Regions from separate parts of the Micromonospora sp. DT228 genome, predicted to be linked through region 1. Evidence: riboswitches for the same ligand, from Rfam matches in the RefSeq annotation. Region 1 holds a riboswitch; each other region holds the start of a gene.
The links. A riboswitch is a leader RNA that binds a small molecule or an ion and turns the genes downstream of it on or off. The one in region 1 is predicted to bind cyclic di-AMP.

Region 1 (7,484 bases):
CGAACGGGACCGGCCCATCGGTGACCCGTCGCCGGCCGTGCCGACCGCCCGCGAGGTGGCCGCTGCCGAGATCGTCGACAGGCGCCGGTACGCCGAGGAGGTGGCCGTCGCCGCGGCGGGCGCGGCCAGGACGGCCCAGCGGCGGCGCGATGCCTGGCTGATCAGTCAGGAGCAGGCGGAACGTGCCTGGGCGCGGTACGCCGAGGCGGACGCCGCGGCGCGTCGCTTCGCGGGATCCGGGGCGCTGCCCACTCCGGGCACCCCCCGCACCCCCGCCGAGTACGCCGCCCGGGAGCGCTACCTACACCGTGCGGCGACGGCGGCGTACTGGCGGGGCGACCTGAGCATGGCGCAGCTCAGCGACGTGTTCGGGCGGCGGCACGGCTGGGATCCCCGGCGGCACCCGGTCGAGCAGGAAGCGCTGCTCAGCCGGGCGATCCGGGACGCGCGACGGGTCGACCACCAGGCCGCCGCCGACGCGGAGCGGGCCGCGTGGCGGGCCGCCGAACTGGCCGCCGAGTCGGCGCGGGCTCTTGCCGAGGAGGCGGGTTTGGCAGCGGCCCGGCTGCGGCCGAGCCGGGCACCGGCCCGCCGGCTGGTGCGCGGCTCGACCCGCCCCGCCGTCGTGACACGCTGGCGTCCCGCCCGTGCGGGTTGAGCTCGATCCGTTATGTGAGCCCGCTCACCGCATTCCGAAATCGGGCGTCCGGCACGATCGGCTCGATTGTTCCCGGGATTGTGGCCGCACTTTTGGCGACCTGTCCGGTTGTCGCCCGTAGGCGTCACCGTAACCGCTTGTCCCATCGAGTCACGTCATCGGCCAGACGCGCAGAAATTGCTGCGCCGATCCGGGTTTACGCAGGTGAACCTGGCTTGGCAGGGTGTGAACGGGCCAGTAGTGTCGTCCCGTCCGGTGCGGTAACCGATCGCAAGAGGCGACGCCGCGCCGACCCGCTCAATCGTGATGAACGAACCGGGGACCCATCAGTAAGTCCGGGGTGAATCCGCGAGCCACGGCCCGCGGTAGGGCGATCTTCCCGCCCGAATCCGTCAGCTAACCCGGTAGGCGGTCTCGGAAGGAGTTCCATCCTCGTGCAGCATCTCTCCACCCCTCGGCTGTTCCCTCGCCTCCACGGCGCAGCGGTGCCCCCGCTCATCAGTCACGTGACGGTGAGCTGACCCCCGGGTCATCGCCCAACCGCCCGGCCACGCCGGGTGTTCCCCTGAGCGGTTCACCATCCGCGGACCATCGTCCGCGCGCTGGCCCCTGCCCGGATACCCGTCCGGCCCCGGTGTGCCGCTCTCCCCCCGATCCGTGGAGGACCCCGTGAAGCACACCATGCAGCGTCAGCTCCGCCGCTTCGCCACCCAGCGCCCGTACCAGATCGCCGCCGCCTCCGCCGCGGCCCTCGTGATCGCCACCACCACCGGCACCCTGCTCGCCACCACCGACGACGCGCCGGCCGGCCAGCGCACCGCGACCACTGTCGCCGAGATGCGCAGCGACGTCGCCGCCTCCCGTGGCGAGGTGCGAGACGCCTCCCCGTCGGCCAGCGCCGCGCCGACAAGCGCCGCCCCGGCCACCAGCGCCGCCGCGCCCGCCGCCAAGGCCAGCAGCAACCCGGACCTGACCCGGAAGCCGGAGCGGCCGAAGCCGCCCGCGACAAAGGTGCTCGACTACGAGTACGAGGCGCAGAACACCTACTACAACTGCGGTCCGGCGGCCACCCGTAACGCGCTCAGCGCCACCGGGATCGACCGTACCCAGGAGGAACTCGGTGCCGAACTGGGCACCACCGAGATGGGCACCAACTCGGCCGAGGACACCACGAGGGTGCTCAACGCCGAGGTGAAGGGCTCCCCGTACCGGACCCGGATGTTCGCCGGTGCGCCCAGCCGGGCCCAGATGGACCGCCTCCAGGCCGACGTCGTCAAGGCCATCACCGACGGCCGGGGCGTGGTCGCCAACGTCGTCGGGGACGCCACCGACACCGACGGCAGCTGGCACTCCTACGGCGGCGGGCACTACATCGCCGTCGTGGGTTACAAGGACAACGGCCGCACGGTACGCATCGCCGACTCGGCGAACCCGTCCGACCCGTCGTACTGGATCACCACAATCGACCTGGCCAACTGGATCGCCAGCCGGGGCTACTCCGCCTGACCCAGGCACGCTGACCGCCACGGGCGCCGTCCCTCACGAGGGGCCGGCGCCCGCGGCGTCTGTCCCGCCGGTCCGGGGCACGCCCCCGTCGACGACTCTCGTCCCTGTCGGTGAACCGTGGGAGACTGCGGCCGTGGTGGATGAATCGGGTGGTCACACCGGTCGACGGCCGGTCCTGCTGCTGTTGCACGGCATGGGGGCGACCGGTGACGTGTGGTTGCCCTGGGCGCCGCACCTGGAACGACACTGGCCCGGCCGGTGGCTGGCGCCGGACCTCGCCGGCCACGGTTGGACGCCGCCGCTGCCGTCGTACTCCTTCGCCGGTTTCGCCGGGCGGATCGCGCCGGCCCTCGCCCCCGACGACCGGCTCGTCGTGCTCGGGCACTCGCTGGGTGGCGTGGTCGGCCTCGCGTTGGCCGCGCGCGACGCCGGGATGCCTGTGGACGCGGTGGTCGGGTTGGGGATCAAGGCGCTCTGGTCACCCGTCGAGCTGGACCGCGCCGCCGAGCTGGCCGCCCGTCCGGTGAGCTGGTTCGCCAGCCGCACCGAGGCGGCCCGCCGCTACCTGCGCGTCTCCGGGCTGGCCGGCCTGCTCCCGCCGGACCACCCGGTGGTGGACGCCGGCCTCCGTCAGGTCGACGGCCGGTGGCGTCTCGCCATGGATCCGAACGCCTTCGCCGTCGGCGAGCCCGACCTGAGCGCGCTGCTGGCGGCGACCGACGTGCCGGTGCTGCTGGCGCGTGGCGAGCACGATCCGATGGTCACCGACGCGCAGCTCAAGGAGTACGGCGTACCGGTCGCCACGCTGCCCGGGCTCGGACACAACGCGCACGTGGAGGATCCGGCGGCCGTCCTGGCGCTGCTGGACGCGTACCGCTGAGCTTCGTCGGGGTGATAAACCCGTAGTGCCGCCCCACCTCGACGCCTACCATTCCGCGGTGATGTCCACCGCCGAGCAAGACCCGATCACCAGCGTGAGCCTGAACCTCGTCGACACCCGACTCGACGACGCGGCACGTCGCTGCCGGCCGCTCGTCGCGTCGCTCGGCGCGGTGAGCCTCACGGCGTCCCGAACCGAGGTCGACGGCCCCCAGGGCGGGGTGAGCGTGTCCGTCGGCGCGGTCGGTGGCACGGCCGAGGAGTGGTGGGATCCGCCGGAGTGGCTGCCCGCCGACGCCTCCGTCCTCGCCGTCCGGCGACGGGTCCGGCGACTGCCGGCGGCGGCGTCCGACGACGACGTGGTGGCCCGGGTGCACGCCCGGTTGACGGCCCCGGATCTCGACACCGCTCTGGTCCGCTGCCTTCCCCTGCTCGGGCGGGCGGACGTGTGGTCCGTCGACCTCCACCCGGTGGCGGTCGACGGGGGTGGCGTCTGGGGTCTGGCCCTGCTCCTGGTGCTGCCCCTGGTCGAGGTGTCACCGCAGGCTCCCTTCGGGACCGGGGTGGACGCCCTGGCCGCCGAGTTCGGATTCCTGACGGGGCACCTGCGTAGGTCACCGCTCGGCGTCTGGATGGTGGCGGCGATGGAGGCGGACCGACCACTCACCGAAGACCCGACGGTCGAGGCGCTGTACGTGCGGACCGGCATCGACCCGTTCGACCCGGGGCCGGTCGACCGGCCGGTGGAGACCCGGGAGATGGCGCTGCGGGGCCGGAGTGAGGACGGTCCGGACGAGGCCGAGTTGATCAGCGCGATCGAGGGTGCGTTGCGGGACGCCGTACGGGTCGTGCTGACCGTCGACGTCGTCGGCCCGGTCGCGGACGCCGCGGCCGTCGTCCGGGACGTCGTCGGGATCGACGAGGAGGACATCGAGTCGGTCGATAGCGAGACCCTCACCGACGGGCGGCAAAGGATCGTGGCGCACCTCGGGGCCACGCTGATGGGCGCCGAGGAGGTGCTGCGGTTCGTCATCGCCTCCGCCGAACTCCAACCGTGGGAGTTCTCGCGCCCCGAGTCGGCGGACGACATCGCGACAGCCGAGTGGCACGCGCCGGCCGGCACGTCCGGGATCGTTCGCATCGAGCTGACCGCGGGGCGCAGGCTCGGATTGAGCTAGGGGCCTGTGTCAGGCGAGGGGGGAGAGCTGCGGCGCACGCTCGGCCGCGGGGTCCTCCGTCGCCGCCAGCTCCCGGCGGGCGGCGGTCAGGAACGCCTCGGCGTACGCCTCGGCGGGGAAGTCACCCAGGTAGCGCCGGCGGGTGGCCCAGCGCTCCGCGGCCAGCGGATCGGTGTCCAGCAGCGCGGTCAGCACCTCGTCCACGTTGGACAGATCCCGACGCAGCACGTAACCCGACGCGGCCAACGGGAACCGCTCGGCGAACCTGTCGCCCTCGTCGCCCATGTCGGTGACCGCGTACGGCTTGCTGGAGTAGAGGTAGTCCGAGATCACCCCGGACACGTCGGAGATCAGCGCGTCCGAGGAGTTCACACACTCGGTCAGGCTCAGCTCGCGGGCCGCCGCGCCGACGACGTGCGGGCGTCCGCTGCGGGCCCGGTCGGCGACGAGCAACTCCGTCAGCCGGCCCAACTGGCGTGCCGACGCCGGGTTCTGCGTCGTGTACGGGTGCGCCCGCAGGATCACCGTCACGCCGCGCTCCAGGAGCCGACGCAGCAGCCCCTCGGCCACCGGCAACGAGCAGTAGTCGGCGTCGGCGTGGTGCCCGGTCCAGGTCGGGGTGTAGAGCACCGTAGGGTGGGCCAACCCCCGGGCCGGTTCGGGGCGTACGTCGATCGACTCCACCTGCGGGCGGCCCACCACCACGAACTTGTCCGCCGGGATCCGCACGCCGGCGCGGGCGTACCTGTCGATCGCGGCCGGGCCGGCCACGAAGATCCGGTCGAAGATCCCGGACACCGGGTTGGCGCTCGGCGCCTTGTCGCTGTCGCCGTGGTGCAGTTGGACGTGGGTGAGCTGGGTGAAGCGGATGCAGTGGCTGTTCTTCGCCCCGTGGTTGACGTAGAACGCGGCCCGCAGGCTCGGCACCAGCGCCTCGTCCATCGCCCGCAGGGTGGGGCAGTAGACCACCGGCGCGTCGGTGGCTGCGGCGATCGGGGCCAGGAACTCCGGCTCGCGCAGCACGACGAGGAACGGCCGGCCGATCCGCCGCAGATACGGCAGCCACATGGTGACCTGGTATTCCGAGCCGGGCGGCGCGGAGAAGTAGAGCAGGAACTCCGGCTGGTGGCGGCGTAGCGCGCGGGCCACCGGCCCGCCACCGGCTCCCGGCCGGAACCGCCGCCGGGCCAGGTCCAGGGCGACAGCCCCGGTGCCCGCGCCGACCAGCAGGCTCGCGGCCAACGCCACGCCGGCCGGCAGGGTGAGCGCGGCGGCGAGCGCCAGGACGGCGAGCAGCCCGAGCAGTACGGTGCCGAGCCGGTCGGCGACCAGCGGCGTCCAGGCGCGGATCGGCAGGTTGGCCGCGCGGATCTCCAGGTTGCCGGCGGTACGCAGAGGCCCCACCAGCAGCACCAGCCCCAGCAGGACCAGGGAGGTGGCGACGAGCGTGAGGTTGAGCCCGTCGTCCAGCCGCCGGGAGTATCCGACCAGGATCGCGGCGGCGACAAGAGTCGTCTCCGCGACGAGGTCGGCGCCGGGCCGGATCCGCTGCTCGGCCGCCGAGGCGACAAGCGCGGCGACGGCCAGCGCCAGCCCCCAGCCGGTGGCGCCGGTGAGCGCCAGCACGACAAAGGCCAGCACGGCCAACCCGGTGCTCAGGCACCGGGCGGCCAGCTTTCGGACCAGGTCGCCGCGCATGTCGCTCCGTTCGTGGTTCCGCCGCCGGTAGGTGTCAGCTCGTCGACGCCGCGCCGGCCGGCGCCTTGAGGAGACCCGGCCCGGACTGGGCCGGCACGCTCGGCGTGGGCCCGTCGCCGGGCGCCCGGCGTACGTCGATGACCTGGCCGGTCAGGTCGGAGATCAGCACGTCGAGCGACGACTGGGCGACGGCCTCGGCGGCGAGCAGGGTGTGCTCCGGCTCCTCGCCGAAGGCCCGCGTCCGCATCGGCGTGGCGGTCCGCTCCGGGTTGATGCAGTTGACGCGCACGCCGACGTCGGCCCACTCGTCGGCGAGCGCCTGGGTCAGGTTGACCAGGGCCGCCTTGGTGGCCGAGTAGAGCGCGTAGCGGGCCCGCCCCCTGGTGTAGGAGCTGGACGTGTAGAGCAGCAGCTGACCCTTGGTCTGCTGGAGGTAGGGCAGCGCCTGGCGGGCGATTGTCACCGGGCCGACGAAGTTGACCTGGAGCAGCCGGTCCATCGTCTCCTCGTCCATCTCGGCGAGGGCGCCCTTTTCCAGGATGCCGGCGGTGACCACCACGTGGTCGATCCGGCCGGTGGCCTCGAAGGCGGTCGTCAGCGCGGCCTCGACGTCGGCGGCCCGCTCCACGTGGGTGCCGGTGCTGGAACGGCTGAACGGGAAGACCTGGGCGCCGTAGCGTCGGGCCAGCTCGGTCAGCTCGTGGCCGATGCCGTAGCTGCCGCCGAACACCACGATGGTGCGGCCGGTCAGCTCCTCGCTGTAGCTGCGGTGGTCGGTCAGCCGGGGCGCCTGCGCCGCGGCGAGCTGGAAGAGCTTGTCCGCCAGGTGCACGTCGACCGGGTGGGTGACCTTGATGTTCTCGTCCGAGCCGTCGATCACCTTGATCGGGGTGCCGGGCAGGTAGCGCAGCACCACGCCGCAGTCGTCGGTGGCGGCGAAGTCCCTGTCGTCCTCGGCGATCCGGTACGCCTCGCGGATGGTGGGGGAGCGGAACGCCTGCGGGGTCTGCCCACGGCGCAGCCGGGAGCGCACCGGGATGTCGGTGATGCAGTCGTTGTCGTCCACCTGGATGATCGTGTCCGCGGACGGGATGGCCACGTCCACGGCGTCGTAGGTCCACAGCGCGTTGACGCACTCGCGCACGATCCGGCCGCTGAGCAGCGGGCGGACCGCGTCGTGGAAGAGGATGTTGCAGTCCTCCGGGCCGACCGCGTCCAGCGCGATCCGGGTTGTGGCGTTGCGGGTGTCGCCGCCCTCGATCACCTTGGTGACCTTGCGCAGGCCGGCCTTCTCGACGATCTGCTGGGCGTCGTCGACGTGGCCGGTCGCCATCAGCACGATGATCTCGTCGATCTCCGGCGCCGCCTCGAAGACCGCCAGGGTGTGCTCGATGATCGGCTTGCCGGCGATCTTGAGGAGCTGCTTGGGGATGCCGAGGCCCAGTCGGGTCCCGGTGCCTCCGGCCAGAACCACGGCCACCGTCCGCGAGGGCCGCCACGGCGTCGGGGTCTCCGCTGTGGCGTCCGGGCCAGTGGTCTGGTCCTGCGTCATTGCCGGATCCTCA
Region 2 (7,484 bases), on a different contig from region 1:
GTCACCCAGACCAAGCAGCAGAACGAGCTGGCGGCCAAGAAGAAGCAGATCGACGCCGAGATCAAGCAGCTCGAGGCATCGATGCCGAAGACCACGGTCAAGACCGCCGGCTGCCCGACCATCAACGGTGTGGTTTCCGTGGCCGCCCAGAAGGCGATCAAGACCGCCTGCCAGCAGGTCGGCGATCCGTACGTCTGGGGCGCCGTCGGCCCGAACTCGTTCGACTGCTCGGGGCTGACCCAGTACGCCTACAAGTCGGCCGGGATCTCCCTCACCCACCACACCGGAGACCAGTGGAACGAGGGCAAGGCCGTCGCGCGATCCGAGGCCCGTGCCGGTGACCTGGTCTTCTTCTATTCGGGCCTGAGTCATGTCGGGCTGTATCTGGGTAACAACCAGATGGTGCACGCACCACGTGCCGGTAAACCGGTGCAGGTGTCCAGCATCAACACCATGCCCGTGGCCGGGTTCCGCAGACCCTGATCCACACCGTTCGACACGACGGCCCCCGGTCACCGACCGGGGGCCGTCGTCGTTGTCAGCGGGGTGCGCCCACCGGGGACGGCAGGAGCTGCACGTCGGCCAGGTCGACGTACATGATGCGGTGGCCGAACTGGATCTGCGCGTACCGGTTCTTGCCGCGGATCACCGTCCAGTCGCCGGGCGAGGAGCCGTCGACGGTGCTGGCCCGGTAGTACTCGCCCGGCAGCACCGCGCCGACGGCGTACCGCTGCCCGGCGGCCAGGGTGTACTGCAGTGGCGAGATCGTCTGGTAGGGCACGCCGGCCGGATAGGCCGCCTGTTCCGGGTAGGCCCGCCCGTACACCGGAATGGTGGCCCGGCCGGGCTTCGGGGTGGCCACCACACCGGCGGTCCAACTGGCGGTGGGCCTGGACGCCGGGTTGTGGAACCAGGCCCGTTGCCCGAGATACCAGATCGCCGTCCAGTCGCCCTGCCGGCCGGCCAGCGCGTACGTCTGACCGGTGGAGGCGCGGGCGCCGTGATCCGACACCTCCATGGTGTTCGGGGTGCCGTCGGGGCGGAGCGCGATGTCGTTCACAAGCGGCGCGTCCGCGGCCGGCGCGGAGCGCAGCACCACCGACGAGGAGCCGCGTGGCGCGCACGGCACGCCGACGGTGACGCAGCCGACGAACGCCGGCTGGTTGGTGGCGAAGTCCGGGTCGATCCGGACCAGGCCGGTGGCCGGGGTGCCGGTGTCCAGGCGAGGAGCGCGCAGCAGCTCGAAGTAGTGGGTCCAGTCCCAGTACGGGCCGGTGTCCCAGTGCATTCCACGGACGTTCGCGGCGACGGTGCCGGGCACGTTGTCGTGGCCGATGATGTGCTGGCGGTCCAGCGGGACGCCCAGCCGCAGCGCGAGGTGCCGGACCAGCTTCGCCGAGGTCCGGTACATCGCCTCGGTGTACCAGGTGCCCTGCGCCGCGAAGCCCTCGTGCTCCAGCCCGACCGCCTTGGCGTTGACGTACCAGTTGCCGGCGTGCCAGGCGACATCCTTGGTCCGGACGTGCTGGGCGACGTGCCCGTCCACCGAGCGCAGCGTGTAGTGCCAGCTCACGTACGTCGGATCCTGGACGAGTCGCAGGGTGGTCGCCCAGCTCCCTTCGGTGTCGTGGATGACGATGTACTCGATCTTCTGCCGGGCGGGGCGGTCGGACAGGTCGTGGTTGCCGTAGTCACCGTCGCCGAACGCCGCGTAGGGCGCCGGGATCCACTCGCAGGAGATGGTGCGGGGGCATTCCAGACCGTCCGGGCGGTCGAGCCGGCGCAGACCCAGCCGGTCCGGCCCGGAGCGCTGCGGGCGGAGCGCGCGGGCCGGCAGCGTGATCCGCTGGCCGTCGTCGGCCACCCGCGACGCGCCGGCGCCGATGGTGGTGAAGACCTCGTCGGCGAAGGCCGCCGCGGCGTCCGCGCTGTCCGCGCCGGCGTAGCGGGCCACCGCGCCGTACCAGGTGGCCGGGTCGGTGCCGGCACCGACCGGGGCGCCCAACTCCCGCTGGTACGAGGCCAGGAGCGCGGCCCCGCCCCGGATGTTGACGTCGGCGTCGGTGCGCAGCGCGTCGGGGGTCGCGCCGGTCAGCGCGGCGGCGGCATCCACGGTCTGCGACGCGGTGGCGGGTGGCGCCGGGTCCTCGGCCGTCCGGGGCACGGGTGCCAGCGCGGTACGGGAGTCGTCGCCGCGCGGGTCCTCGGTGCCGGTGCCGTGGTGGCCGCGCACGGGCAGAGCGGTCACGTGTCGGGCGTCGGTCAGGTGCATGGGGCCGTAACCGCCGCTGGTGCTGGGTGTGCCGGCGTTGCTGTCCCAGCGGGACTCCAGGTAGGAGACGCCGAGCAGCACGTCGGTCGGTACGCCGTACTCGGCGGCAGCGGCGGCGTACCGCTGCTGGCGGTCGACAGTGGGCGCGGCGGCGTGGGCGGGTGCTCCGACCGCGGTCGCGGCGGCGAGCACGGCGGCGGCGAGCAGTGCACGCCGGCCGGGCAGCAGGGTTGGATGGTGCATCGAACCCCCTAGATTTCGCGGGTGTGGATGACGCCACCCTCGCGCCGGCCGGGAGTCCGCGTCAATACCTTTCCATGTGTCGACCTGCCAGGAAATAAATCTTCACGTACGGATCGGTCATCCTCTCGGATCGGTACGGAGTGTCACGGCCGCACGGGTTGCGGAACGGTAACAAGCGTCTCTACTCTGGTCATTCGTCGGCCCGATAGCAGCTCCGTCCAGCCCGGGCGGTAACGGACCGGCACCGCCGAGTCGTTTCCGAACGAACCGGGGACCCATGTCCCCCGGGGTGAATCCGCAGCCACTGCGGTAGGGCGCCCACTTCCCGCCCGAACCCGTCAGCTAACCCGGTAGGCGGTCAGGAAGAAGGAGTACGGAACCCCGGTGGCACTCCATGCCCCGCGGCCGTCGTCCGAGCGGTCGGCAACAGCCGGCCCGATGTCGATCGCGCCGCGCCCACGCTGGTCCCGCTTCACCACCGCGCTCGCCGCCCTGGCCGGCGTCGCCGTCGTTCTGACCGGCAGCGCCACGGCGGCCCACGCCGACCCGTCCGTCGCCGAGATCGAGCGCCAGATCGACGCCGACTGGAACAAACTCGAACCGATCATCGAACAGCACAACGCCACCCGGATCGACCTAGCCGCCAAGCGCAGGCAGGCCCAGGCGCTGGCCGCCCGGATCGCCCCGCTGGAGCGCCAGGTCGACGCCGCGATGGACAAGGTCAGCGCCCTGGCCGTGCGCGCGTACAAGGGTGAGAACGTGCTGACCGTCAACGCGGTGCTGGGCAGCCGGTCACCCAGTGAGGTGGTCGGTCAGCTCGAACTGCTCGACCGCTTCGCGCACAACCAGCAGGAGGACGTCCGCGAGGTGGCCGACCTGCGCGACGAGTTGGCCGGGCAGAAGGCGCCGCTCGACGAGATGGTGGCCCAGCTGACCCGTACCGAGGCCCAGCTGGCGGCGAAGAAGAGGCAGATCAACGAGGAGATCGACAAACTGCAGAAGCTGCGCCTCAAGGTGTACGGCAGCGGTGGCGGCGGTCCGTTGCGCCCCGCGCCCTGCCCCGGCAGCTACCCCGGTGGCGCCGCCGGCACCGCGGTCAAGTTCGCCTGCGCGCAGATCGGCAAGCCCTACGTCTGGGGTGCCGAGGGTCCGAACTCGTACGACTGCTCCGGGCTCATGCTCGCCGCCTGGGCGAAGGCCGGGGTGTCACTGCCGCACAACGCCGCCGCCCAGAGCCGCGTCACCAAGAACGTCAGCAAGGCCGACCTGCGCCCCGGCGACCTGGTCTTCTACTACAGCGACATCCACCACGTCGGCATGTACGTCGGTGGCGGCTGGGTGGTGCACGCCTCGCAGGCCGGCGAACCGGTCAAGATGAAGAGGGCCGACGACGGTCAGGTCCACAGCTACGGCCGTCCAGGCTGATCGAGGTGCTGACCGAGGGGCCCGTCGCGATTCGTCGCGGCGGGCCCTCGTCGTCATCGGGTCAGCGGGTGGGCCAGGTGCGCCAGTGCTGCCAGGCGCGGCTCGGCGTCGGCCCCCGCTGCCCCTGGTAGCGCGAGCCGTAGACCGCCGAGCCGTACGGGTGCTCGGCCGGCGAGGAGAGCCGGAAGATGCAGAGCTGCCCGATCTTCATGCCCGGCCAGAGAGTGATGGGCAGGTTCGCCACGTTCGAGAGTTCGAGCGTGACGTGCCCGGAGAAACCGGGGTCGATGAAGCCGGCGGTGGAGTGCGTGAGCAGCCCGAGCCGCCCCAGTGAACTCTTGCCCTCCAGCCGGCCGGCGAGCTGGTCACCGAGCGAGATGACCTCAAGCGTCGAGGCGAGCACGAACTCCCCGGGGTGCAGCACGAACGGCTCCCCGTCGGGCACCTCGACCGCCGACGTCAGGTCGTCCTGCTGCATCGCTGGGTCGATGTGTGTGTAAAGGTGGTTGTTGAAGACCCGGAACAGCCGGTCCAGCCGTACGTCGATGCTTGAGGGTTGGACCAGGGTGGGCTCGAACGGCTCCAGGCCCAGCGTGCCGGCCTTGATCTCGGAGACCAGGTCGCGGTCGGAGAGCAGCATCGGACCACCATAGCGGCGGCCCGAAAACCCACCGGATTCGGTGCCGGTGACCAGCGCGTCGAGGTCGCTACTCGTACATTTGTTCGATAGAATGCTCGCATGGCTTCCTGGTCCGAATTCGCCGCCGACGAGCCCCGACTCGCCGACGGGATCCGCGTTCTCCTCCAGCAGTACGGTCCGGGCTTCGGCTACCTGGCCACGGTCCGTGCCGACGGCGGGCCCCGGGTCCATCCGGTCTCCCCGGTCATCACCGACGAGGGTCTGTTCTGCTTCATCATCGACTCCCCGAAGCGCCGTGACCTCGAACGCGACGGCCGCTACGCGCTGCACTCGTTCCCCCCGGAGGAGAGCGACGACGAGGCGTACGTGGCGGGGCGTGCCCGCCCGGTGACCGATCCGGCGCGAGTCGCCCGGTTGGCGCAGGGCGCCCGCGCGGAGCCACAGGCCGACTGGCAACTGTTCGAGTTCACCGTCGACGTGGCGATGCTGACGCGCCGCGAGCAGCACATCGCGGGCATCCCGGGCCTCGCCCCGGCCCGGCCGGCCGTTCGGGTCTGGCTCGACCCGCGGGCCCCCTCGGCGGTGGCTGCCGCGCCGCTCACCGTGCCGCAGGCCCGTCCGAGCCGCCGCAGCCGTGACGTCCAGTGCACAGCCGCCTGACCACGGCCCAGAGACACCCGGTGCCGGCTCCCGCGCTGACGGAGCCGGCACCGCACGTACGCCCCGCCGGTGGCCCGGTGGCCCGGCGGCCCGGTGGCCCGGTGGCCCGGTGGCCCGGTGGCCCGGTGGCCCGGTGGCCCGGTGGCCCGGTGGCCCGGTGGCCCGGCATGATCGACTCCGTTTCAGTGACAACGCGGTGTTCCGGCCGCTCCGACGCCCCGACTTCCAGGACCCCGAGTGGCTCAACCCGAGCCGAGCGGCGGCCGGGGGTGCCTGGGTGCACAGGTTCGACGACTCGGGTACAGTGGTGCCGCTTGCGGGTGTAGTTCAATGGCAGAACATCAGCTTCCCAAGCTGACAGTGCGGGTTCGATTCCCGTCACCCGCTCCAACGCGAAGGCCCTGGCCAGGACGTGAGTCCCGGTCAGGGCCTTCGATGTTCCACGGTCAGGGATCGCGCGGCGTGCCAAGTGGTGTGCCATTAGTCCCTTCTCCTGTCCCTCTCCGTTAACTGCCACTCGGCAAGATCCCTAATCGATCAGGGTGATCGAGCTTGCGCGCGGTTCTCGACGCTGCAGTCCTTGGGAGCGCTCTGCGCCCGCTATGAATTCAGCGCAACAGCCTGTAGCTCGTCGATGTTGGTGCGGTACCAGGTGCCTCGGCTGAAGGCGTGCAGGTCGCCGCCCCGGCAGGTGTAGCGGAGGCGTTGTGCTTCGATGCCATCGGGCAGCGCGATGCGGCACTGCCCGCCGATGCGGCGCACGCCGTCTCGGCCGATGCGCAGCAGCGTCACGACGTCGTACTCGGAGCCCCAGCCCGCCAGAAGCGCGCGGTCTGCGCCGCTGACCAGCATGCTGTGTGCGGACGGATAGGGAGACGGCCCCCAATCCGTAACCTTTTCACCTGACGCCGACTGGACGTGGAAATCCGTGTAGGGGCAGAAGTGGGCAGTTTCGCCGTGCAGGTTGAGCGGGTAGCAGTCGGAGATGTACGGGAGCCCGGCATCGTGCGGGTAGAGCCAGTCGACGGTCAGGTCGTGGTTGAACCGGGCAAGGGTGCAACGGAAACTGTCCAAGATCTCGCGGCGCGTGGCCGAAGCCTTCCCGTGCGTCTCGATCGCCCAGTGACCGGTGCCGAACAATCCGATCCGCACCAGGCCGCCTGCCCTCAGCCTCGGTCATCGGGAGCAACCAGCCCGTAGACCAGGCGAAGGCTTTGCGCCGCCGCCTACCGTGGGCGGGAACAACCGAACCAGGGCGACGTCCACCGGGAGGCGGCGTGGTCAAGCGGTACCGCCGACGCGTACGACAGACGCGACCATGGACACCCGAACAGTCGGTTGGCCCGATCCAGCAGGAACCCCGCGGCCGATGGCGTCCCGGCTACTGGCTCCGGCACCCGACCCTTGGCGTTCTCTTCGGCGGACTGCTGGTGATGGCCCTCCTGTTCTGCGGCCTCGGCGACCTGCACCACCGGAACGACATGGTGGAACGGGGCGAGCGGACGGTCGGGACAGTGCGCGAGCTGCACGGCCGAAAGTGGTGGGTGTCGGTCAGCTTCACCACCCGAAGCGGGGAGGCGGTCACCGCCTGGATCAGCCGTCCTCCCTGGAACGAGCCGAGCGTCGGCGAAGAGGTCGACGTGATCTACGACCGGGCCGACCCGATCGGCAGCGCCTATCTGTCGGGCGACGAACCGGGCCCGCTCCCCGGAATCCTTATCCTCGGCGGCGGTGTCGTGCTGGCGCTGGTCTACGCATGGTGGCTGCGGCGGCACTGGAGTCGGCTGCGAAGCGGGGCGGAGGCGTGGCGCAGCCGCCACCCCGTGCCTCGACTCGGCGCACAGCGATAGCGGGGCTGGAAGGCGAACGGCTGCGCAGCCAGGCCAGGGCGGCTGGTTTCAGGTTGCCAGGGGTCGGACCGCATGCGTTTTCAGGGCCGAGTAGACCCGCTTGGAGACCGCCGAATCGGTGGGTAGGTCCGTAAGGTCGGCGGCTACCCACCGGGCCTGGGAGATCTCCCCGTTGGGGTTGATCTCCTCGGAGAGCGCGTGCAGGCGGACGACCTTCAGGTAGCCCTGTTTGCCCCCGCTGCTGGTCGCGTGTTCCTCGAGCACAAGGGCTGACGAGTCCAACGTGATGCCCAGCTCCTCGACGCACTCACGCCTGGCCGCCTGTTCCGGGGTTTCTCGGGCTGGCCTGTATCCGCCTCCGGGCAGGCTCCACAGGGATTGGTCGCCGTAGCTG
Region 3 (7,484 bases), on a different contig from region 1:
ACCCCGACATCACAAAACCCGAGTCGATCATGCGCTTGGAGCGGGTCGCTCCAGCGGCGTCGGGCCAAGGGTCGGTCGGGGCGTCGGAGTCGGCGCCGGTCGGGGCGCGTCGGGGCACGGTCAGTCCAGATCGAGCAGGGCGACCTCGCCGGTGGCCAGGTCGTAGAGGCCACCGACCACGGCCACCCGGTCGGCGGCGACCGGCCCGGCCAGCAGGTCGTCCTCGCGCAGCGTGCGCACCGTCCGCCGCACGTGCCGGCGGATCGCGAGCGGCAGCACCGCCGGGTCGTCGATCCCCACCCCGGTCACCGCCGGGGCGATCTCGTCCACCAGGTACGCCAGCGAGCCGCCGGGGCGCTCCCCGGCGCGCACCGCGTCCACGGTGGCGCCGACGGCACCACACCGCTCGTGCCCGAGGACCATCACCAGCGGCACGCCGAGCTGGCCGACCACGTACTCGATCGACCCGCACACCGCCCGATCGAGGACGTGCCCACCGGTACGGATCACACAGATCGCGCCGAAGGTCTGGTCGAAGATCGCCTCCAGCGGCACCCGCGAGTCGATGCAGCCGAGCACCACGGCGTAGGGCTGCTGGTCGCCCGAGGCGGCGGCCGCGGCGGCCGTGACGTCGTGCCCGTGGATCGGCTGCCCGCTGACGAACCGCCGGTTACCGGCGAGCAGGTCGGCCAGCGCCGCGCGAGGAGTGCCGCCGGTCTGCCGCCGCTGCCCCGACATGTCGCCCATGGGCGCTTCCGACGACCCCATGCCGTCCAGCTTGGCCCGCCGCCGGGCCCCACGGGCGGGGTCGGGGAATGTCAGCCGCGACGCGATTGGCGTGGTGTCCTGGCGGGTAGCCGGGTATTCGAGGGACTGGTGGGGTGCCGGGCGGCCGGGGGAGGTGGCGATGCCGGAGCGGTTCGAGGTCGGTCTGCCCGACGGCGTACGGCTCAACGTCGAGGCGACGGGGCCGACGGACGCCCAGGTCACCGTCGTCCTGTTGCACGGCTGGACGTTGGACGGGCGCGCCTGGCACCGGCAGGTCGACGCGCTCACCGCGGCGTCGGTCGGCGGGTCGGTGCGGGTGGTCACCTACGACGCGCGCGGGCACGGCCGGTCCAGCTGCATGACGTTGCCCACGGCCACCCTTGCCCAACTCGGCGACGACCTGGCCGCGGTGCTCGACACGGTGGCGCCGGTCGGGCCGGTGGTCCTGGTCGGGCACTCGATGGGCGGTATGACGATCATGGAGTACGCCCACCGCCACCCGGCGCACTTCGCCGCCCGTACCGCAGGTCTGGTCTTCGTGTCGACCACCGCCGAGGGGCACACCCACACCGTCTACGGGCTCTCGCCGCGGATCGCCCGACTGATCCGGCTGGCCGAGACGACGGGTGCCGGAGTGCTGGCCCGGTGCGGCTCGTGGCGAGCGCCCCGGGCGCTGCTGAACGCGCTGCAACCGAGCATCCGGTGGATGCTCTTCGGCGACCGCTGCGAGTCGGCCGACATCCGGCTGGTGACGTCGGCGGTGGCTCGGGCCTCGCTGCGGTCGATCGGCGGGTTCCGTGCCTCCATCGGCACCCAACACCGACTGGACACCCTCACCGCGTTGGCGCACCTGCCGGCCGCCGCCCTGGTCGGCGACCGGGACCGGCTGACCCCGCCGCCGTGCGCCGAGTCGATAGCCGCGGCCCTGCCGGCCACCGAGCTGACCGTCTGCCCGGGCGCCGGACACATGTTGATGATGGAGCGCCCGGACGAGGTGAACGCGGCGCTCACCGGCGTCCTGCGTCGGGTGTTCGCCGAACCGACGCCCCAGATTTCCGGCCCGGCCGCCGCCGGGACGGGCGTCTGAGCGCGTTCCCGCACCTCGGGCGCGGCGGGCCCGGCGCGGGGCCGTACCCTTCTGCGGTTGGCTTGCGCGGTTCTCGCCGCCCGCTGGCGACCTTCGAAGGAGCGTGCGTTGACCGACCAGACCGGCCTGGAGCAGGAGATCGCCGCCGAGCAACGACACCTCGACCGGGTGTACGCCCGACTGGCCGAACTGCGGCGCTCGGCGGTCCGCGCCGAGCGCGACGGCTACCGGATCGCCCGGGTGGGCACGCACGGCTCGTTGGTCGAGCGCGACGCGATGGTCTTCCACGCGGCGCAGCGGCGGCACGTCCTGGACGCTGAGTACGAGGGGTTGGTCTTCGGCCGGCTGGACCTGCGGGACCGGCAGGTGCTGCACGTGGGGCGACTCGGGATCCGCGACGAGGACGCCAGCACGCTCGTCGTGGACTGGCGGGCACCGGCCGCCGCCGCCTTCTACCAGGCCACGCCGGCGCAGCCGCTGGACGTGGTGCGTCGCCGCACGATCCAGTCCCGTGCCGAGCGGGTCACCCGGATCGAGGACGACCTGCTGGACCCGACGGCCGCCCCGGAGGGGATGACTGTCGTCGGCGACGGCGCCCTGCTGGCCACCCTGTCCAAGGCGACCGGCCGGGGCATGCGGGACATCGTGGCGACCATCCAACGGGAGCAGGACGAGGCGATCCGTTCGCCCGGCTCCGGGGTGACGATCGTCGCGGGCGGCCCGGGCACCGGCAAGACCGCTGTCGCCCTGCACCGGGCGGCGTTCCTGCTCTACTCCGACCGCAGCCGGTACGCCGGTGGCGGCATCCTGGTGGTCGGCCCGTCGGGGGTCTTCGTCGAGTACATCGCCTCGGTGCTGCCCTCGCTCGGTGAGGACACCGCCACCCTGCACTCGCTCGGCACCCTCTTTTCGGGGATGACCGCCACCCGCACCGACCCGCCCGAGGTGGCGGCCGTGAAGGGCTCGCTGCGGATGCGCCGGGTGCTGGAACGCGCGGTCCGCGACGCGGCGCCGGGTGGCCCGAATGAGCTGCGGATGCTCTACCGGGGCACGCTGCTGCGGCTGGACCGGGCCGGCCTGGACCGGATCCGGGACCGCGCGCTGCACCGCGGCGCCCGCCGCAACGAGGTGCGCCGGGCCGGCTTCGACGGCGTGTTCGCCGCGCTCTGGGCGCAGGCCCGCGAGGTGGGCATCCGCCTGCCGGAGCAGCGGACCTTCGAGGCGGAGATCGCCGAGCGGTCGGAGTTCCGCGAGTTTCTCAAGGCGTGGTGGCCTCGGCTGCACCCGCGGCACGTGCTCGGTTGGCTGGCCCGGCCGGACCGGCTGCGGCGGTACGCCGGCGGGATCCTCTCCGGCGCGGAGATCCGGCTGCTCAGCGCCGCGTACCGGAGCCTGGACTCGGACGGGTTGACGATCGCCGACATCGCGCTGCTCGACGAGTTGGACGCCCTGCTTGGCAAGCCGGCGCAGCCGGCCAAGGCCCGTCGCGACCCGTTCCAACTCGCTGGCGGCGTACGCGAACTGAGCACCGCCAGCGACCGTCAGCGGGCGGCCCGGGCGGCGGCCCGGGAGCGGCCGGAGGACTACCGGGAGTACGCGCACGTGGTGGTCGACGAGGCACAGGACGTCTCGCCGATGCAGTGGCGGATGGTCGGACGGCGGGGCCGCCTGGCCTCCTGGACGGTGGTGGGTGACCCTGCGCAGACCGCGTGGACGGGTGATCCGGAGGAGCTGAACCAGGCCCGGGACCAGGCGCTGGGCCGGCGTAAGCGACACGACTTCACCCTCACCACCAACTACCGCAACTCGTCGGAGATCTTCGCGGTGGCGGCGGCGGAGATCCGCCGGCTCTACCCCGACCTGCCGCTGCCGACCGCCGTGCGCTCCACCGGGGTCGACCCGGTCGAGCTGGTGGTGCCCGCGACCGGGTTGGAGACCGCCGTCGTGAAGGCGGCCGCCGGACTCCTGACCGAGGTGGAGGGCACGGTCGGCGTGATCACGCCGGTCCCCCGCCGCGACGAGGTCGCCGGCTGGCTCGACGCGCTCGGCGCGCCGCGCCTCCAGGTGGTGACCAGCCTGGAGGCCAAGGGCATGGAGTACGACGGTGTCGTGCTTGTCGCCCCGAGCGAGATCCGGGCGGATCCGGGTGCGGGGGTACGCACCCTGTACGTGGCGCTCTCCCGGGCCACGCAACGACTTACCACGATCGATCCGACCGGCTGATCCGGTGCACCGTGCCGGGCGGGCCAGCGGTCTACGCCACACTTGCATACATAGCGATGTGAGCATACATTTGACCCGGCCCCAACCGGCGGCGGAAGGTGGATCTCGTGGGCGCAGGTCATGACCACCACCATGGGTCGGTCGCCAATGCCGCACACCAGCACAGGGGCCGGCTCTGGGCGGCGTTCGGGCTGCTCGCCACCCTGATGGTGGTCGAGGCGGTGGCCGCCCTGCGCACCGGCTCACTCGCCCTGCTCTCCGACGCCGGGCACATGTTCACCGACGTGCTCGGCATCGGGATGGCGCTCGCCGCGATCACCGCGACCCGGCGGGCCACCACCGACCCGCAGCGCACCTTCGGGCTCTACCGACTCGAGGTGCTCGCCGCGCTCGCCAACGCCGTCCTGCTCTCCGGCGTCGCGATCTACGTGGTGATCGAGGCGATCCGCCGCTTCGGCGACCCGCACCAGGTCGTCGCCGGCCCGATGCTCGCGGTGGCCGTGCTCGGCCTGCTCGCGAACATCGCCGCCTTCGCCCTGCTCCGCGCCGGAGCCCGGGAGAGCATCAACCTGCAGGGGGCCTACCTGGAGGTGCTCGGCGACCTGCTCGGCTCGCTCGGCGTCATCGGCGCGGCGCTGCTCATCACCGTCACCGACTGGTGGTGGGCCGACCCACTCGTCGCGGTCGCCATCGGCGCGTTCATTCTGCCGCGCACCTGGCGGCTGGCCCGCGCCGCCGTCCGGATCCTGGTGCAGGCCGCCCCGGAACACCTCCAGGTGACCGCCGTGCACGACCGGTTGGCCGCGGTCCCCGGGGTGGTCGAGGTGCACGACCTGCACGTCTGGACGCTCACCTCGGGCATGGAGGTGGCCTCGGCGCACCTGACCATGGCACCCGGCGCGGAGGTCGGCACGGTGCTCACCGCGGCGCGTACCGCTCTGCACGACGACTTCCGGATCGAACACGCGACGTTGCAGATCGAGCCCGGCGCCGCCCCCGGCGCCTGCGGCTCGATCGAGTGGTGACAGCTTTCTCGTGACGACGCACGCACCGTCTGTCACATCGGCTGCAGCAGCCCCACCGGCACCGGTAGGCTCGGTCCCGGCCTCCACCAGGCGGCGCCCTCCAGGCGCCGGTGACGGTCGCCGCCTAATCGCCCAACCGGGCGAACCGGGGAACCACGTTCCTGGGGTGCATCCGCGTCAGCGGTAGGGATCTTCCGTCCCGAACCCGTCAGCTAACCCGGTCGGCGGCTGACGGAAGGACATGCGCAGTGGCACCAGCACGACCACCCGCCGCCCGACTGGCGGCCCTGATCGTCGCGATGTTCGCCCTCGGCGTCGCGCTCCCGGCCGGCACCGCCTCGGCCGCTCCCCCGACCGGCCAGCGGGCCGCCGCCGCACCCGACTCCGACGAGGAGGGCGGCACCCCCTCGCTACGCGCCCAACTCGAGGCCGCCAGCAAGGGCTACCTGGACGCGAAACGCGCTCTGGACACCTCCGTCAAGCGGCAGCAGCAGCTCGCCACCCAGCTCAAGGAGATCGAGGTCGAGCTTGCCCAGCGCGACGGCAAGGTCGGCCAGATCGCCGGCGTGGCGTACCGCACCGGGCGGCTCGGCGTGGTGTCGGCGCTGCTCAACAGCAGCAGCCCGGAGGGCTTCATGGACCGGGCCGCCGCGCTGGACGCGGTGGCCGCCAACGAGGACCGGGTGCTGCGCGACCTGCTCGCCACCAAGGACCAGGCCAGTCGTACCCGGGCCGCCCTGAACGGCGAGATCGTCGAACAACGCAAGCAGGTCACGGTGATGGCCAAGCGCAAGGACCAGGCCGAACGGGCCCTGACCGTGGCCAACACCCCCAAGCCGCGGACCACCGCCGACACCGGCTCCAACCGGGGCACCTCCAGCGTCAACGCGAAGGCCGCGCCGCGCAACTCCGACGGCTCGTGGCCATCCGAGTCGTGCAGCGTCAACGACCCCACACCCGCCAACGGCTGCATCACCCCGCGCACCCTGCACGCGCTCAACCAGGCCAAGGCCGCGGGCTTCACCAGGTACGTCTCCTGTCACCGTCCCAGCGGCTCCGGTGAACACCCCAAGGGCCGGGCCTGCGACTTCGCCGCGCAGACGAGCGGCTTCGGCGGCAACGCCACCGGCGGCGACAAGACGTACGGCAACAACCTGGCCGCGTACTTCATCCGCAACGCCGACCAGCTCGCCGTGCTGTACGTGATCTGGTACCGGCAGATCTGGCTGCCCAGCAGCGGGTGGAAGTCGTACAGCGGCGCGGGTGGCACCCCGTCCACCGACCACACAAACCACGTGCACCTGTCGGTCTACTGACCCAGCCGACGGGTGACCCGGCCCGAGCCGGGGTTGATCCACTCGCCATCGTCGACTCCGGGGTATTCGGACCACGGGTTACCCCGGAGTCGGCGGCGTCGTGTTGATCGTGGCGTCGGGTGACGTCGTCGCCCGGGCGGGCTACGTTGCCGGGCCGGCTACGTCGCCGGGCGGGCTACATCGCCGGGCGGGCTACATCGCCGGGCGGGCTACATCGCCGGGCGGGCTACGTTGCCGGGCGTACCCCTGATGTCGTCGGCGGTCGGACGACCCGGCCCGGGTCGGCGGGCAGCATCGCGGTATGCGTCGGATTTCTCCCACCGCCCGCAAGGGACTCCTCACCCTGCACCTGGTCACGTCGCTCGGCTGGCTCGGCGCCGACCTGGTGCTCCTCACCCTCGGCGTCGCCGTGCAGCGTGGCGCCGACCCGGCGGTGGTCTACCCGGTCACGGCGCTGGTCGGCACGCTGCTGTTCGCGCCGCTGAGCGTTGTGGTCTGGCTGATCGGGGTCGCCAGCGCGCTGCTCACCCCGTGGGGCCTGTGGCGCTATCGCTGGGTGCTGGCCAAGCTCGTGCTCACCACGGTGATGCTCGGGCTGGTGCTGTTCCTGCTCACGCCGAATCTGCGGCACGCCGGTGCGGTGGGCGCCGCCCTCCCCGCCCGGGACCGCGTCGACCTGGTGATCGCACCCGCGGTGTCGACGAGCCTGATGATCATCGCGACGGTGCTGTCCACGTACAAGCCGTGGGGCCGACGCCCCGTCGCCCAGCCCGCCCGCACCCCCACCCCGTAACCGCACCCCGTAACCCCCATCCCCGCTCCGCGATCTTGCACTTCCTGCCCCGACATAAGGGGTATAACAACCCATGTCGACGACCGAAACTGCAAGATCGGCGCGATCTTCTCGCTTCACACCCGGGCGGCGGGCGCGGGCGGGCGCTCAGGCCGGGGGTGGTGCGTCGCCGGTGCGGTCGAGGGCTGGGCCGAGGCGGGCGGCGAGCGCCAGGTGAGCGGCTCGCGCCTGGCGAAACGCGTACCGGAACAGCGGCGTCGGCGCGGTCAGGG
Region 4 (7,484 bases), on a different contig from region 1:
GCCGCCGCCGGCCCGGCTGAAAAGCCCTCTGACCAGGTCAGACGCGTGAAGACGAGGTGCGGGGATGAGTCGTCCTGGAACTCCCGGCGGGCAGCCGGGTCCGCAGCGGACCGCCGACCGGGCGTCCGCACCCACAGAGCCGGCCCGGGCGTACGCCGAGCTGACCGCCGGAAACCGGCGCTTCGTCAGCGGCGCCCCACGCCACCCCAACCAGGACGCCGGGCACCGGGCCGCCGTGGCCGACGGACAGCACCCGTTCGCGGTGATCGTCGGCTGCTCCGACTCCCGCCTGGCCGCCGAGATCATCTTTGACCGAGGGCTCGGTGACCTGTTCGTGGTCCGCACGGCCGGGCACACCGCCGGTCCGGAGGTGCTCGGCAGCGTGGAGTACGCGGTGACGGTCCTCGGCACCCCGCTCGTGGTGGTGCTCGGCCACGACTCGTGCGGGGCCGTGCAGGCGGCGCGGGAGTCCTCCGCGACGGGCACCCAGCCTCCCGGGCACCTGGGCGCCGTGGTCGACGCCGTGCTGCCCAGTCTGCGTCGGGCCGAGGCCGAGGGTGTGCACGACATCGACGGCATCGTCGACATCCACATCGCGCAGACCGTCGAGACGCTGCTCCGGCAGTCGCCCGTGCTGGCCGACGAGGTGGCGCAGGGGCGGTGCGCGGTGGTGGGCGTGTCGTACCGCCTCGCCGCCGGAGTCGTACGCCCGGTGGCGGCCGTGCCGGCCGGCTTCGCGTCGCTCGACGTACCGACCGGGTCGGCCGACCCGGCCACGGCCGCCTAGGGGCTGACACGTCGAGGGCCGCCCCGCTTGATGCGGAGCGGCCCTCGACGAAGGATCTGGTGGGTCAGAGCAGCGACATGTGTACGTGGTCGGTGTGGTTCGACGGCCCGCTGTACGACTTCCAGCCGCTCGCCGGGAACCAGATCTGCCGGTTCCAGATCACGTAGTAGATGCCGAGCCGGTCGGCGTTACGGATGAGGAAGGCGGCGACGTTGTTGCCGTACATCCGGGTGTCGTTGTTGTGCCACGGGGCGAAGCCGCTCTTCTGCAGCGACCAGTCGCAGGCGCGGCCCTTCGGGTGCTCCCACGGCCCGCCGGACCGGTAACAGCCGACGAACCGGTTGAAGCCGGCCGCCTTGACCTCCTTGTACGCGTGCAACGTGCGCGGCGTGATGCAGCCGGACGTGGTCGGGTCGTTCTCGCTGCAGGACTGCGCCTTCCAGTCACCGTCGGCGGTGCGGCCCGGCCCGATCTTGGCGACCTTCGAGGTGGCGTCCACCAGACCGCCGGTGAAGCCCTTGCCGCCGACCAGGGAGAGCGCCCTGTCGGCCTCGGTCTTCCGCTTGGCCATCACTGCGGTCTGCTTCTGCTGCTCGCGGACCTCGGTGTCGAGGAGCAGCTTGGCCTGCTCGGCACGGGACTTCACCGCGTTGACCTCGGCGAGCTTGTTCTCGTTCACCATGTTGATCTCGTCGAGCATCGCGGCACGTTGGACGAACGTGTCCGGAGCGTCACTTTCGAGCAGCATCGCCAGCGCACCGATCCGACCGGTCCGGTACGACTGGGCGGCGATCTCCCCGACCTGTGGCGCCAGCGCGTCCAGGTCGGCCTTGGCCCGGTCCACCTCCAGCGCCAACTCGAGCTGCCGCTTCTTCGACTTGTCCAGTTTGGACTTGGCGGCGGAGTAGTCGCGGTTGGCCTGCTCGATGACGTCGTTGAGTAGCTGGGGCTCGCCGTCCTCCTCGTGCCCGGACGGCGTGGGGGTCGTCGGGGCGGCGTGGGCCGGGAGGGGCCCGGCGAGCACGGTCAGTGCGGCGATCACGGCCACCACGGGTGTCATCCAGCGGCGTAGGGGTGCCGTCACAATGTTCCCTTCCGTCGACCGCCGACCGGGTTAGCTGACGGGTTCGGGACGGAAGTGGCCCCTACCGCTGACGCGGATTCACCCCACACACCTGGGTCCCCGGCTCGCCGGTTGGCGATTGGGCGGTGGCACCGCAGGCGCCGCTTCGCGCCTTCATCGGTAACCGGCAGCGAGGTTACCCGAGAGTCGACTGGGTGAGCTACGCCTGGATGCCGACCAAAAGTGTCATTTCGCCATAGCGTTGGGTAACCAGTGACGCGGTTCTCAGGTGGGGGACCCGATCTGGTCACGCTGAGGAGTGTCACCATGCCGTATCCGTGCTCCTGTTCGACTCCGGCCACCCGTCGGTGGCGGTGGATGGGGGCCGGGTCCGCGTCTGGTCCGGCTCGTCGGGTCGCCGCGATCGCGGCGCGTTGAGGGCGGCCAGTGCCTCCGCCCGGCCGTCCGCCTGGGGGCGCGACCGGGTGGCATCGACGGACCGCGTGGTGTCGGCGCGCCCGGCCGCGGTCACGACCGCGGCCAGCCCGGTGGTCAGTGGCACGGCGGCGATCAGCCCGAGTGTCGCGACCGCGCTGCGGACGATCTCCTGCGCGAGGAACTCGCTGGTGAGGAGCTGCCCGATCGGCCGCGCGTCGGCGGTGAGCAGGAGCAGCAGGGGCAGCGACGCGCCCGCGTACGCCAGCACGATCGTGTTGACGGTGGAGGCGATGTGCGCCCGGCCGACACGTGTCGCCGCACGGTAGAGCTGCCGGCGGGTCAGCCCGGGATTGGCGTTCGCCAGCTCGGTGACGGTAGCCGCCTGGGTGACCGTCACGTCGTCGAGCACCCCGAGCGACCCGATGATGATCCCGGCGAGCAGCAGGCCGTGCAGGTCCACGTCACCCTGGAACATCGACAGTGTCGTCGCATCCTCGCTGCCGAAGCCGGTGAGGTGCGTTGCCCCGGTGGCGATGGTGGCGAGCGCGCCGGTCAGCACCAGGCTGCCCAGGGTGCCGAGCACCGCGACCGAGGTCTGCGCGGTGACGCCGTGGGTCAGATAGAGCACCACGAACATGATCAGGGCGGCGCCGACCACCGCCACCAGGAGAGGTGATCGGCCGGCGCCGATTCCCGGCAGCACGAAGGTGAGCAGGATGGCGAAGCTGGCCGCCAACCCGGCGAGCGCGGCCAGCCCCCGCCACCGGCCGAACGCGACGATCGCGGCGGCGAAGACCACCGCCAACCACACAAGTGGGGTGCCGCGCTGGTGCTCGGCGATGTTCCAGTTGCTGACCGTGGGATCGGTCGGGTCGGTCAACTCGACAAGGATGACCTCGTCGCCGACGTCGACCCGTGGCGCGCCCGGGCCGTCGGGCACCGGTGTGCTCACCTGTTGGCCGGCGGCCGGTCCGTCGTCCACCCGGACGTCGACGGTGCCGCAGGGCCCGTTGCCGACCCTGGGTGTGCCCTCCGGGCTCGACGGCAGCGGCGGGCACGGTTCGGTCACCACCCTTGTCACCGTGCCGGCGTAGCGCGGCACGTCCGCTCCGCCGTCGGTCTGCGGTGCTCCTCCGCGCGGCCAGAGCAGCGCCGCGGCGACCACTGTGGCGACGAAGAGGGGCACCACGGTCATGACGAGGATCCGTCGCACCCGGGGCGGGGCGGACGGAGCGGGACGGGCGTGGTCGGAACCCAAGTCGAGACTCCCAACGATCCGGTGCGGGATACGTGTCGGCGGGCCGCGCGGTTCAGTGTCGTCACCGAAAGGCGGCGCGGGGCGCGGTGGATCGCGAACCGACGACCACGCGATCACGGACGGTCAGTGCCCGGCCCTGGTTGCCCGGAAACCGACCCCTCGCCGCGGTGCCGGCACCCCGGGCGTGTCGTCAGCCCCGTGTCGTCAGCCGCGCTTCATCAGCCGGCCGACCGCCGCCATCATCTCGGTGGCCATCTCGTCGGCCCGTCCCTCGGCCGCACCCTCGTGCATGCAGTGCCGGGCGTGCCCGTCGAGCAGCCCCAGCGCCACCTTGTCGAGCGCGGCCTGGATCGCGGAGATCTGGGTGAGCACGTCGATGCAGTAGCGGTCGTCGTCGACCATCTTCTCGATGCCGCGGACCTGCCCCTCGACTCGGCGGAGCCGCGCGAGCAGCTGGTCCTTGCTGGCGGTGTACCCGCGGATCGGGGTGGGTGCGCTCATGCCGACCAGGATAGCCTACCCCCCGGGGGTATGATACGGTGCACTTCGATGGTGATACCCCCACCGGGTACCGGTACGCAGAAGGAGACGATCCGATGGTCAACACGACGTTCCAGGTGCAGGGCATGACCTGCGGGCACTGCGTCAGCGCGGTCAGCGCCGAGGTCGGCGCCATCGCGGGCGTGCGTGACGTCCAGGTCGACCTCGCGACCGGGCAGGTCGCCGTGAGCAGCGAGCAGCCGCTCGACGTGCAGGTCGTCCGGGCCGCCGTCGACGAGGCCGGCTACGAACTCGTCGACGCGTGAGCGGGGGGCCGACATGCGTACCGTGACGAGAGTGGCCGGGTTCGCTGTCGGCCTCGCGGCGATCTTCGGCGCGACGTACGGGGTCGGCCGGGTGGTCGATCGCGCCCCGGTGGCCGAGGGCCGGCACGACCGCCACGCCGACCCGGCGACGGAAGGGCACGGCGAGGCGGCCGACCGGATTCCCGGTGGGCTGCTCGTCTCCGACCGCGGCTACACCCTCGCCCCGGTCGACGCCCCGGCCGACGAGTTCGCCTTCCGGATCACCGGTCCGGACGGCCAACCGGTGACCCGGTACGACGTGGCGCACGACAAGCGGATGCACCTGATCGTGGTCCGCCGGGACCTCTCCGGTTTCCGGCACGTGCACCCCGACCTGGCGGCGGACGGCACCTGGCGGGTCGGCACGCCGCTGGCCGGCTCCGGGCAGTGGCGGGCGTTCGCCGACTTCACCCCGACCGGGGGTGAGCCGCTGACGCTCGGCGTGGACGTGACGGTCCCCGGTGAGCTGACCGACCGGCCGCTGCCCGCCCCGGCGACCAGCACCACCGTCGACGGCTACACGGTCACCCTGACCGGCTCGCCGCAGCCCGGCCGCACCACCCCGCTCACCTTCACCGTCAGCCGGGACGGCCGGCCGGTCACCGACCTGGAGCCCTACCTGGGCGCATACGGGCACCTGGTGGCACTGCGCCGGGGCGACCTCGCGTACCTGCACGTGCATCCGGACGGGACGCCGGGCGACGGGCGGACCCGGCCCGGTCCGGCCGTCAGCTTCCTCGCCGAGGTGCCCTCGACCGGCTCCTACCGGCTCTACCTCGACTTCCAGCACGGCGGGACGGTGCACACCGCCGACTTCACGGTCGTCGCCGGCACCCCGCCGACCGGAAACGACCCGAGCGAACCCGCACCGAGCGGCCCCGCGCCCAGCGGCGGCGCCGACCACGGCACCCCCGGGCACGGGCACAACTGACGGGATCCCACACCATGACCACCACCAGCAGACCGCTGCCCGAGGCGCCCAACCGGATCGAGTTGGCGATCGGCGGGATGACCTGCGCCGCCTGCGCCGCCCGGATCGAGAAGAAGCTCAACCGGATGGACGGCGTGCGCGCCGCCGTCAACTACGCCACCGAGAAGGCCACCGTCCGGTACGCCGACGGCGTCACGCCGGACGACCTGATCGAGACCGTGCGCAAGACCGGGTACACGGCGGCGCTGCCGACGCCGCGGCCGGTCGAGGAGCCGACCGACCCGCTGCGCGGCCCGCGTACCCGGCTCTGGGTCTCGGTGGTGCTCAGCGTGCCTGTGGTCCTGCTGGCCATGGTCCCGGCCTGGCAGTTCGACTACTGGCAGTGGCTGTCGCTGACCCTGGCCGCCCCGGTGGTGGTCTGGGGTGGGCTGCCGTTCCACCGGGCCGCCTGGACCAACCTGCGGCACGGCGCCGCGACGATGGACACGCTGGTCTCGCTCGGCACCCTGGCCGCGTTCGGCTGGTCGCTCTGGGCGCTCTTCCTCGGTGACGCCGGCATGCCCGGAATGACGCACCCGTTCCGCTTCGACATCACCCGCACCGACGGGGCCGGCAACATCTACCTGGAGGCGGCCGCCGGGGTGACGGTGTTCATCCTGGCCGGCCGCTACTTCGAGGCCCGATCCAAGCGGACCGCCGGCGCGGCCCTGCGCGCCCTGCTCGACCTCGGCGCCAAGGAGGTGGCGGTGCTGCGCGACGGGGTGGAGACCCTGATCCCGGTGGATCGGCTCGCCGTCGGTGACCGGTTCGTGGTGCGCCCCGGAGAGAAGATCGCCACCGACGGGGTGGTCGACGAGGGCACGTCCGCCGTCGACGCCAGCATGCTCACCGGTGAGTCGGTGCCGGTCGAGGTCGGCCCGGGCGACGGCGTGGTCGGCGCGACAATCAACGCGGGCGGACGGCTGATCGTCAGCGCCACCCGGGTCGGCGCGGACACCCAACTCGCCCGCATGGCCGACCTGGTCGAGCAGGCGCAGAGCGGCAAGGCCGCCGTCCAGCGGCTCGCGGACCGGATCTCCGGTGTCTTCGTGCCGATCGTCATCGCCCTCGCCGTCGGCACGCTCGGCTGGTGGCTCGGCACCGGGGCCGGCCCGACCGCCGCGTTCACCGCCGCCGTCGCCGTGCTGATCATCGCCTGCCCCTGCGCGCTCGGCCTGGCCACCCCGACCGCGCTGCTCGTCGGCACCGGCCGGGGAGCGCAACTCGGTGTGCTGATCAAGGGGCCGGAGGCGCTGGAGTCGACCCGCCGGGTGGACACCGTCGTGCTGGACAAGACGGGCACCGTGACAACCGGCCGGATGACCCTGGTGGACGTGGTGCCGACGAGCGGCACGGATCGGGGCGAGCTGCTCCGGCTCGCGGGGGCGGTGGAGGCCGCCTCCGAGCACCCGATCGCCCGCGCGGTCGCGGCGGGCGCCGCCGAGGCGGGGTCGCTGCCCCCGGTGACGGGCTTCGGCAACCTCGAAGGGCTGGGCGTGACCGGCGCCGTCGACGGAAGGGTCGTGCTCGTCGGTCGGGTCCGGCTGCTGCGTGAGCGGGAGATCGACGTACCGCCGGAGGTCGAGTGGGCCGTCCGCGACGCGGAGGCCGCCGGCCGTACGGCGATCGTCGCGGCCTGGGACGGGCGGGTCCGGGGTGTGCTCGCGGTCGCCGACGTGGTCCGGCCGACCAGCCGGGCGGCGGTGGCCCGGCTGCGGGCGCTGGGGCTCACCCCGGTCCTGCTCACCGGGGACAACGCCACGGTGGCCCGTGCGATCGCCGCCGAGGTGGGCATCGACGAGGTGATCGCCGAGGTGCTGCCGGCCGGCAAGGTCGACGTGGTCAAGCGGCTCCAGGCGCAGGGGCGGTCGGTGGCGATGGTCGGTGACGGGGTCAACGACGCCCCGGCGCTGGCCCAGGCCGACCTGGGATTGGCCATGGGCACCGGCACCGACGTGGCGATCGAGGCGTCCGATCTCACCCTCGTCCGGGGTGACCTGGACGCCGCGGTGGACGCCATCCGGTTGTCCCGGCGCACGCTCGGCATCATCCGGGGCAACCTGTTCTGGGCGTTCGGTTACAACGTGGCGGCCCTGCCGTTGGCCGCCGCCGGGCTGCTCAAC

Region 2: linked by a shared signal. The riboswitch ahead of ACLQ29_RS07005 (NlpC/P60 family protein) and the one ahead of ACLQ29_RS10335 (C39 family peptidase) in region 1 are both predicted to bind cyclic di-AMP.
Region 3: linked by a shared signal. The riboswitch ahead of ACLQ29_RS29195 (coiled-coil domain-containing protein) and the one ahead of ACLQ29_RS10335 (C39 family peptidase) in region 1 are both predicted to bind cyclic di-AMP.
Region 4: linked by a shared signal. The riboswitch ahead of ACLQ29_RS09330 (coiled-coil domain-containing protein) and the one ahead of ACLQ29_RS10335 (C39 family peptidase) in region 1 are both predicted to bind cyclic di-AMP.

Annotation. Positions count from the first base shown of each region.
Region 1 is NZ_JBNCKO010000004.1:174,253-181,736, reverse strand. It holds gene ACLQ29_RS10340 (hypothetical protein) at 1-658, shown strand, start outside; cyclic di-AMP (ydaO/yuaA leader) riboswitch at 943-1,084, shown strand; gene ACLQ29_RS10335 (C39 family peptidase) at 1,316-2,164, shown strand; gene ACLQ29_RS10330 (alpha/beta fold hydrolase) at 2,298-3,044, shown strand; gene ACLQ29_RS10325 (hypothetical protein) at 3,103-4,221, shown strand; gene ACLQ29_RS10320 (CDP-glycerol glycerophosphotransferase family protein) at 4,231-5,919, opposite strand; gene ACLQ29_RS10315 (D-ribitol-5-phosphate cytidylyltransferase) at 5,954-7,471, opposite strand.
Region 2 is NZ_JBNCKO010000003.1:76,188-83,671, forward strand. It holds gene ACLQ29_RS06995 (NlpC/P60 family protein) at 1-483, shown strand, start outside; gene ACLQ29_RS07000 (N-acetylmuramoyl-L-alanine amidase) at 539-2,515, opposite strand; cyclic di-AMP (ydaO/yuaA leader) riboswitch at 2,751-2,886, shown strand; gene ACLQ29_RS07005 (NlpC/P60 family protein) at 2,954-3,940, shown strand; gene dcd (dCTP deaminase) at 4,002-4,580, opposite strand; gene ACLQ29_RS07015 (pyridoxamine 5'-phosphate oxidase family protein) at 4,680-5,240, shown strand; tRNA gene ACLQ29_RS07020 (tRNA-Gly) at 5,557-5,630, shown strand; gene ACLQ29_RS07025 (hypothetical protein) at 5,841-6,392, opposite strand; gene ACLQ29_RS07030 (hypothetical protein) at 6,671-7,090, shown strand; gene ACLQ29_RS07035 (NUDIX hydrolase) at 7,139-7,484, opposite strand, start outside.
Region 3 is NZ_JBNCKO010000019.1:29,543-37,026, reverse strand. It holds gene ACLQ29_RS29215 (carbonic anhydrase) at 121-747, opposite strand; gene ACLQ29_RS29210 (alpha/beta fold hydrolase) at 908-1,855, shown strand; gene ACLQ29_RS29205 (HelD family protein) at 1,964-4,078, shown strand; gene ACLQ29_RS29200 (cation diffusion facilitator family transporter) at 4,186-5,103, shown strand; cyclic di-AMP (ydaO/yuaA leader) riboswitch at 5,215-5,346, shown strand; gene ACLQ29_RS29195 (coiled-coil domain-containing protein) at 5,352-6,419, shown strand; gene ACLQ29_RS29190 (hypothetical protein) at 6,721-7,212, shown strand; gene ACLQ29_RS29185 (SRPBCC family protein) at 7,360-7,484, opposite strand, start outside.
Region 4 is NZ_JBNCKO010000003.1:547,607-555,090, forward strand. It holds gene ACLQ29_RS09325 (carbonic anhydrase) at 65-787, shown strand; gene ACLQ29_RS09330 (coiled-coil domain-containing protein) at 852-1,871, opposite strand; cyclic di-AMP (ydaO/yuaA leader) riboswitch at 1,876-2,006, opposite strand; gene ACLQ29_RS09335 (YibE/F family protein) at 2,173-3,546, opposite strand; gene ACLQ29_RS09340 (metal-sensitive transcriptional regulator) at 3,751-4,047, opposite strand; gene ACLQ29_RS09345 (heavy-metal-associated domain-containing protein) at 4,143-4,352, shown strand; gene ACLQ29_RS09350 (hypothetical protein) at 4,366-5,322, shown strand; gene ACLQ29_RS09355 (heavy metal translocating P-type ATPase) at 5,337-7,484, shown strand, end outside.